2 regions of the Paenibacillus sp. lzh-N1 genome follow, and region 2 is predicted to be linked to the other one. Evidence: riboswitches for the same ligand, from Rfam matches in the RefSeq annotation. Region 2 holds a riboswitch; the other holds the start of a gene.

Region 1 (4,023 bases), 170 kb from region 2:
CAAAGCAAAGTGATTTTTCCAATCCAATAGTTAACCTTTTTTTACTTTTCGCCTCTTTATACTTCATACTTATTATAGTACTATTCGTTCATTATTTAAAAAAAGGGAGAAAATACAAGATAGGGATTATGTATTATTTTGTAATATTAATAGGAACATCGTTTAACTTATTCATACATTATAGTTTATTTTCTTTAATGAAATATAATTCATTCCTTATAATGTCAATAATATGTATTATTGGAATGAACGTAATTATTGTCTTTCTAATGGACAAGCTGATAGAAAAGTCAAACCTCTCACGCTTTTTTCAAAAGCAAATGCTGATGCAAGAAAAACATTATAAAGAAACAACTCGATCTCTTAGTGATATCAAACGAAGTATTCATGATTTCAAAAAACAGTTAATATTTGTCCGTGCTTGTCTACAAGAACAGAGGACGGAAGAGGGTGTTAATCACATTAACCAAACTCTAGAAAATATAGAATCACCACGACTTCATATAACAACAGGACATCTTGTTATTGATGCCTTGGTAAATCACACTTTCAGCATCGCTGATAAAAGTGGGATAGCTTTCTTTCATCAAATCCATATTAACCCTGCAAACATTAGTATTGGAAGTCATGATCTATGTATTGTCTTAGGTAATGTTTTCGATAATGCTATTGAAGCTGTAAGGCAGCTTCCTAGAAAGAAAGAGCATTCAATTCATTTGGAAATTTTAACCGATAATTCTGCCCTATGGATTTATGTTCGCAATTCAAAAAGTAATTGTCTCAATACAGCATTCTCAACCAAAACATACAATTCCCCTTCAAAAAAACATGGGTATGGATTACTTAACATCCATCAAGTAATAAAGAAGTACGGTGGTTATTTAAATACAACAATTACGGATTCAAATTTTCAAATTACGATTATGATTCCATGTAATAACCCTTAGATTTGTAAACATTATGAATTAATGGCTATTCAGAATAAATAAAATGTCGGTAAATACCAGTCTTATAACAATTAAAAGGGAGTGTCCTCAAGCCTGTGATGGCTGAGAGCACTCCCTTTTATTATTTATGAATTGATCGTTTGTCCTTTTTCTTCTACTTGGATAGCCGCCCCTACATTGGCACCTGCAAGAATGCCCTTTTTCTTATTAGGATACAAAGAGTTCATATAGGTGCGAGTTTCGGCAACGACAATTCCCGACAAGCCGAGCAATGCAATCAGGTTCGGAAAAGCCATCATTGCGTTAAAAATATCTGCCAGCAGCCAGATGGCATCGAGCTTGATGAACGCGCCTCCGGCAACCAGTATGATGAACAGATAACGGTATGGTTTAATCCACTTGACCCCAAGCAAATATTCAACACAGCGTTCCCCGTAGTAGTTCCAGCCAAGTATCGTTGTGAACGCAAATAAAATAAGGCTAATCGTCACGAGCTCTGCTCCAGCCGGAAAGGCACTGGAAAACGCATGTTGAGTCATCAGACCTCCATCATCATTTCCACTCCATATTCCCGTAACCAGCAATGTAAATCCTGTCAAATTACAAATAATCATCGTATCGATAAAAACGCCCGTCATGGATATTAGTCCTTGTTCTGCGGGCCATTTCGTCTTAGCTGCTGCTGCTGCGATTGGCGCACTTCCCAAACCAGCTTCATTTGCAAAGATCCCTCTGGCAACTCCGCTTCGCATTGCCAGCATAATCGTGGCTCCGGCAAAACCACCCGTCGCAGATGTTGTCGAGAAAGCCCCTTGTAATACTAGCGCGATCGCATGAGGAAGCTCTCCTGCAAACTTAATGAGTACGATTAAACAAACCACGATATAGAGCCCCGACATGAATGGAACAATCTTTGTGGATACCTTGGCGATACTTTTGAGTCCTCCAATCGTAACAACAGCCGTCAACACGGAAATAATGATTGCTGTAACTACTGTTGGCACGCCAAAGCTACTCTCCGTAGAAGAAACGATAGCCTTTACTTGCGGAAAAGTACCGATTCCAAATAGTGCTACAAGAATACCAGAAAAGGCAAACAACATCGCCAGCGGCTTGAAACGGCGGCCAAGCCCGTTTTCAATATAATACATCGGTCCACCCGAAAATTGTCCGTTCCGGTCTTTAACACGGTATTTAACGGATAATAACCCTTCCGCATATTTGGTTGCCATCCCGAAAAAAGCTGCAACCAGCATCCAGAATAATGAACCGGGCCCACCCAGTTTGATCGCTGTTGCGACACCGACGATACTTCCCGTACCTACAGTAGCTGCGAGTGCCGTACTCAATGCTCCAAAGCTACTGACATCCCCGCTGCCTTCGTCCGGCGCTTTACCAATTAGCTTGAGCGCTAAGGGCAATCGAATAATCTGAAGCATCTTCAGACGGATCGTTAGCCACAACCCAGTGCCCATGACGAGAATTAGAAGCGGCGCTCCCCACATCCAACTGTCAATTGTTTCTAATAAATGTACCAAATTCATTTCAACCCGCTCCTCCAGCATATTAAAAAACAAAAAAGAGTCAAATCCGTTGATTCGACTCCTGGAGAGGTTAAAGGCACGAAAAATAAACCAATTTGTACAGGATTTTATCTCTAAAAAGCCTAGAGTATTCCCTGTCACAGGTTATTCGCGTCTCTGTCCTTTTGCCTGAGAGTTTAAGCAGATGATAATCTGCGGTGCACCTTCGGCGCCCAATTAAGGGTCTCTCCAGAGTTCTGTCCGTTTACGGTCCCTGCTTGTTGCTGTAAATCAGCTTAAGCACCTGAGAGTTTTGCCCCTTCGGTCGGAACTTTCGTTCCATCTCCCGCAAACATCAACCAGACATATGAAATTTTTATTTATTATACAGAAAACTTTCAGCGTATTACAAGTGAAAAATTTGTGAAGCCCTCTGACAAATCAATAGGGTGTCTATACAAAAAGCGGGTACAGCAGATTGCATCCTAATTTTCTCTGCTGTACCCGCCAAAACGATATAGAATTACAATTCTTCGCCATTGGTTGCTATCACATTTTTATACCAGTTAAATGAGTCCTTTTTGGAGCGTTGGAGCGTTCCGTTACCGTCATCATCCAAATCAACGTAAATAAATCCGTAGCGCTTGGACATTTCGGAAGTAGACATGCTCACAAGGTCGATAGGACCCCAGCTGGTGTAACCAATCAGATCAACACCGTCAGCAATGGCTTCCTTCATTTGGGCAATATGCTGACGCAAGTAATCAATGCGATACGTGTCATGCACAGAGCCGTCCTCTTCTACCTTATCGTACGCACCCAGGCCATTTTCCACGATGAACAGCGGCTTTTGGTAACGGTCATAAAACGTATTTAGTGTAACACGCAGGCCGATCGGATCAATCTGCCATCCCCAATCGGAGGACTGCAAATACGGATTTTTCACACCGCCAATCAGGTTCCCTGCTGCCTTTTCTCCTTCTGGACCTGCCGATACGGTCAAGGTCATGTAGTAGCTAAATGAGATAAAATCAACCGTATTATTTTTCAAAATTTCAGCATCGCCGGGTTCTGTCTGGATCACAATATTATTTTCTTCAAAATAGCGGTTCATATAGTTGGGATACTCCCCACGAGCATGCACATCCGTAAAGAACAGATTCATTTGATTTTCATGCTGTGCTTTCAGAATATCCTCTGGGTTACACGTATGCGGGTAGCTTTCAATGCGAGCCAGCATACAGCCGATCTGAGCACCCGGAATGATCTCATGTCCCCGTTTGGTCGCCAGTGCACTTGCTACAAATTGATGGTGCAATGCTTGATATATCGCTTGTTGCTTGTTTTCTACACGGTCAATAACCACACCGCCGCCAGTAAACGGACTCATAGTCATGACATTGATTTCGTTAAAGGTCAGCCAGTATTTTACTTTATCCTTATAGCGTGTAAATACTGTTTCGGCATATTTTACGTAATGATCTACGACTTCGCGTCCCAACCAGCCATTATACTTCTGTGTCAGACCTAGCGGTGTTTCATAATGTGACAAT
Region 2 (4,023 bases):
CGTGTTCCTTTAACAGTTCTTGTTTCTGATCCTGTCCGGTGTGTGTCATAGCAATCCCCCCAAGGTGTGTACAAATTGGTCAATCTCTTCTTTGGTTCTTTGCTCCGTCACGGCAATCAGCATGTGACCAGCAAGTTCCTCATAGTCCCGGCCCAAATCGTAGCCAGCGATAAATCCGGCAGCTAGCAGCTCGGCCTGGAGTTTGCTCATATCTGTACCCTCAGGCAGTTTAAGGGCAAACTCATTAAAGGTTGGTGCGTTAAACGAGGTAGATAAACCTTTCAAGCTCAGCAATTGCTCTAACGCATAACGGCTTTTATGCAAATTTAGCTCGGCTACTTCCTTGATCCCCTGTCTACCCATGACAGACAAATATACAGATGCAGATAAAGCGAGCAACGCTTGATTGGAGCAAATGTTAGACGTGGCCTTTTCGCGGCGGATATGCTGTTCCCGCGCTTGCAAGGTCAGCACGAAGCCGCGTTTGCCGTTACGGTCTGTGGTTTGGCCTACGATACGTCCAGGGATACGGCGCATATGCGCCTGGGAAACGGCAAAGTAACCGCAGGTCGGACCACCGAGGGAGGATGAGATCCCAAGTGGCTGCGCGTCTCCTACAACAATATCCGCGCCTTGCTTACCAGGGGTCTCTAGCAAGCCTAGTGCCAGTGGATTGGCACTAACAACCATAAGCCCTTGATGCGCATGGATGAGGTCAGCCATCGGCTTCAGATTTTCCACGGCTCCGAAAAAGTTGGGATTTTGGATCAAAACAGCCGCCGTCTGTTCCGATACGGCCGTGGCTAGCGCATCGACATCCGTTACGCCATCCGAACAGCCGATTTCCACAATGTCCAAATCCAATCCGCGTGCATAGGCTGCCAATACCTGACGTGCCTCTGGATGGACAGACCTTGATACGATAAGCTGTTTACGACGCGTGGCGGAAGCGGCCAATGAGCCCGCTTCCGCCAGAGCTGTAGCCCCATCGTACATGCTGGCATTAGCTACCGCCATACCTGTCAATTCGCAAATATACGACTGGAATTCAAAAATGGCTTGCAACTCGCCCTGGCTTACTTCCGGCTGATAGGGGGTGTAGGCTGTGTAAAATTCGGAACGTGAGGTGATGTGTTGGATAACGGATGGAATATGATGATCATAAATACCTGCACCAAGAAAGCTAGCATGTGTATCTGTATTGGCGTTTCGTCCGACCAGCTCGGTCATGTGGCGGGTTAAGGCTCTTTCGTCGAGCCGAGAGGAAAGAGGGAGTTCCCCTTGGTATCGAATAGCCTCTGGAATGTCGCTGAATAAATCATCAATGGATGATACGCCCACCACACGCAGCATTTCGGTTTGGTCTTGTTCGGTCATGGGGAGATAGCGATGCTGCTTCATAGGTTCTGGCTCCTTTCGAAAAGCAAAATTTAGATAGTAAATTAGCTAATACATAGTCGTAATTGGAAAATCCAGAATTTTATATCTGACATGATCGCTTTTTTAGAATGAAGAGGATTAAGATCGGCGTAGCCGTTTATAAAAGGGGGCTGGGACCACTTCCGCACGCAGGCGTTTACCACGAATTTCGACCTCCAGCGGTGTCGATAGGGTGCTAAAACGACTGTCCACCAGGGCCAGCCCCAGATTACGCTTCAAGGTGGGCGATTGAGTACCCGTTGTGACCTCACCGATGTGTTGACCTTCAGCGAACACCGGATAATGAGCGCGCGGGATACCGCGGTCAATCATTTCCAGCCCGATTAACTTGCGAGGAATTCCTTGTTCTTTTTGACGTTGCAGTGCTTCCCTGCCGATAAAATCTCCTTTATTCAGCTTGACGAAGAAACCTAACCCAGCCTCAAGCGGTGAAATTGTGGCAGATAACTCCTGTCCGTACAACGGTAGCCGTGCCTCGAAGCGCAGCGTATCGCGAGCACCAAGTCCAGCGGGAATCAGTCCATACGATTCACCGCAACGAAGCAAACCATCCCACACGGCGGGTGCTTCCTCAGCAGGGATATAAAATTCAAAACCGTCTTCGCCGGTATATCCAGTTCGCGAGACAAGTGCTTTTGCTCCGAACAATTGCACGTTCTCATGGAATCGGAAAGATGCCAGATTCGTAATATCTGTATCTGTCACGGCTGCGGTAATACGTGCTGCTTCCGGTCCTTGTAATGCCAGCAATGCTATCGCATCAGACACATTCTCCAGATGAACCGATGCTGGTACGTGGCGTATGAGCCAATCCCAATCTTTGTCGATGTTGGAGGCATTCACAACGAGCATGTAGCGCTCTGGTCCTTTGCAATATACAAGCAAGTCATCGACTGCGCCTCCATCGGGGTAACACAGGAGTGAATATTGTGCTTGGCCCGGTTCCAACTGGCTGACATCATTTGTGGTTACCTGTTGCAAAAAAGCCTCAGCTTCTTTGCCTTCAACCAAGAACTCGCCCATATGCGATACATCGAATAAACCTGCACGTTGTCGGACGGCCTCATGCTCCTTTTGAATGCCGCTAAACTGAACGGGGAGTTCCCACCCGCCAAAGTCAATACAACGAACCCCGGGCTGCGTCCCGTAGGACGAATATAATGGTGTTCTTCGCAAATTAGACATTTTTTCACTCCTATCCAGTGTAATCGGCTAAACAAAAAAGACAGGCTAAAAGAAACGTATAGACGGCAGTCCATACTCTTCTTTCAGCTCTGTCCTTGATACCAGAAAGTTACCCCGGTGTGAACCAGGTTTCCCCTTGGGTGATCCGCTCTTTTCACGGATGCTCTCCAGAGATGCGTCCGGCAGAGGTCCTTTTGCCTGAGAGATTCACCTGCAATGCAAGTTTACTCCTTCGGCGCTACCTTTTGGATCAACGGTATGTTACCCGGTTTTGCAGATAACAACTTGATCCGATTCGCGTGCCCAACTGTCTCACAAACGACAACAGCGATGCGAATATTTTTGGTAGTCTCTCCCTCCGCGTTCATCCGCGTTTGCAGTTGTCGAGGTATTTTCAAAAGCAATTACTATAACCCATTAATACGCAAATCCATTCAAAATGTCAATAAAAATGTCATATAAAACAATATGAAAAACATTTATTGTATAAATAAGGATATGTAAGCGTTTGTTACAAGTTATCATTTTTTTATAGACTGCGCTATATGAGTTGGTATGGAGTATTTTTGTTAGTATTATTGACATGGATGTTCTTGTTGTCATAATCTTAACTTGTCTAATACAGGTGATCAAAAGCATTTTATTCATGTGGAAGTGAGGCGAAGCAGGATGAGTGAAGTGAAACAGCAACTTTGGTATACAGACGAACATGAGTGGGTTCAGCGCACAGTGGATGGGACGTTGCGGATCGGCATTACAGACTTTGCACAGCATCAATTGGGTGATATTGTTTTTGTGGAATTACCTGGGGCGGGAACAACGATTGGACAGGGGACGGAGATTGGTACAATTGAATCGGTGAAGACCGTATCCGATCTTTTTGCTCCGGTGACGGGAACCGTTTTGAAAGTAAATGAAGCTCTGGAAAGTACACCTGAGCTGGTGAATGAATCACCCTATGAAGAGGGTTGGATGATCGAAGTAGAGATGAGCAATGGTGTCGAGGAAGCTCTGGGCAAGTTGCTGTCTGCGGAGCAGTACGAGCAGTTGATTTCGGATGAGCAATAATGAGCAATACAGCATGAAATAATAGCGCTTTATTCTGATTTTTTATATGGATATTGAATTAAATAAGAGCATCGTAGTCCGCTCAGTTTTTGTATAAAATAGTCGCTATGACCTGACATAGCGGCTATTTTTTTGTTGTCTTTTAGAAGGCGTATTTACGTTGCTTGCGCAGGCTTAGAAGAGAGCCTCTTTATACAATTGCACAGATTTACAACAGTGTTTTTTCGACTAATTTCTATTGTTATCGGCCATATTAAGAAGAATTATGCAGGTATAATGCCTTGTCGTTACTTTAAATTTAAATGTTGTCATCAACGTTCATGACGAAAG

What was found. A riboswitch is a leader RNA that binds a small molecule or an ion and turns the genes downstream of it on or off. The one in region 2 is predicted to bind glycine.
Region 1: linked by a shared signal. The riboswitch ahead of C0638_RS13855 (alanine/glycine:cation symporter family protein) and the one ahead of gcvT (glycine cleavage system aminomethyltransferase GcvT) in region 2 are both predicted to bind glycine.

The regions. Positions count from the first base shown of each region.
Region 1 is NZ_CP025696.1:3,038,629-3,042,651, reverse strand. It holds gene C0638_RS25700 (sensor histidine kinase) at 327-947, shown strand; gene C0638_RS13855 (alanine/glycine:cation symporter family protein) at 1,073-2,491, opposite strand; glycine riboswitch at 2,638-2,733, opposite strand; glycine riboswitch at 2,745-2,829, opposite strand; gene C0638_RS13850 (glycoside hydrolase family 1 protein) at 2,994-4,023, opposite strand, start outside.
Region 2 is NZ_CP025696.1:3,205,639-3,209,661, forward strand. It holds gene gcvPB (aminomethyl-transferring glycine dehydrogenase subunit GcvPB) at 1-49, opposite strand, end outside; gene gcvPA (aminomethyl-transferring glycine dehydrogenase subunit GcvPA) at 46-1,401, opposite strand; gene gcvT (glycine cleavage system aminomethyltransferase GcvT) at 1,519-2,625, opposite strand; glycine riboswitch at 2,705-2,801, opposite strand; glycine riboswitch at 2,802-2,901, opposite strand; gene gcvH (glycine cleavage system protein GcvH) at 3,295-3,693, shown strand.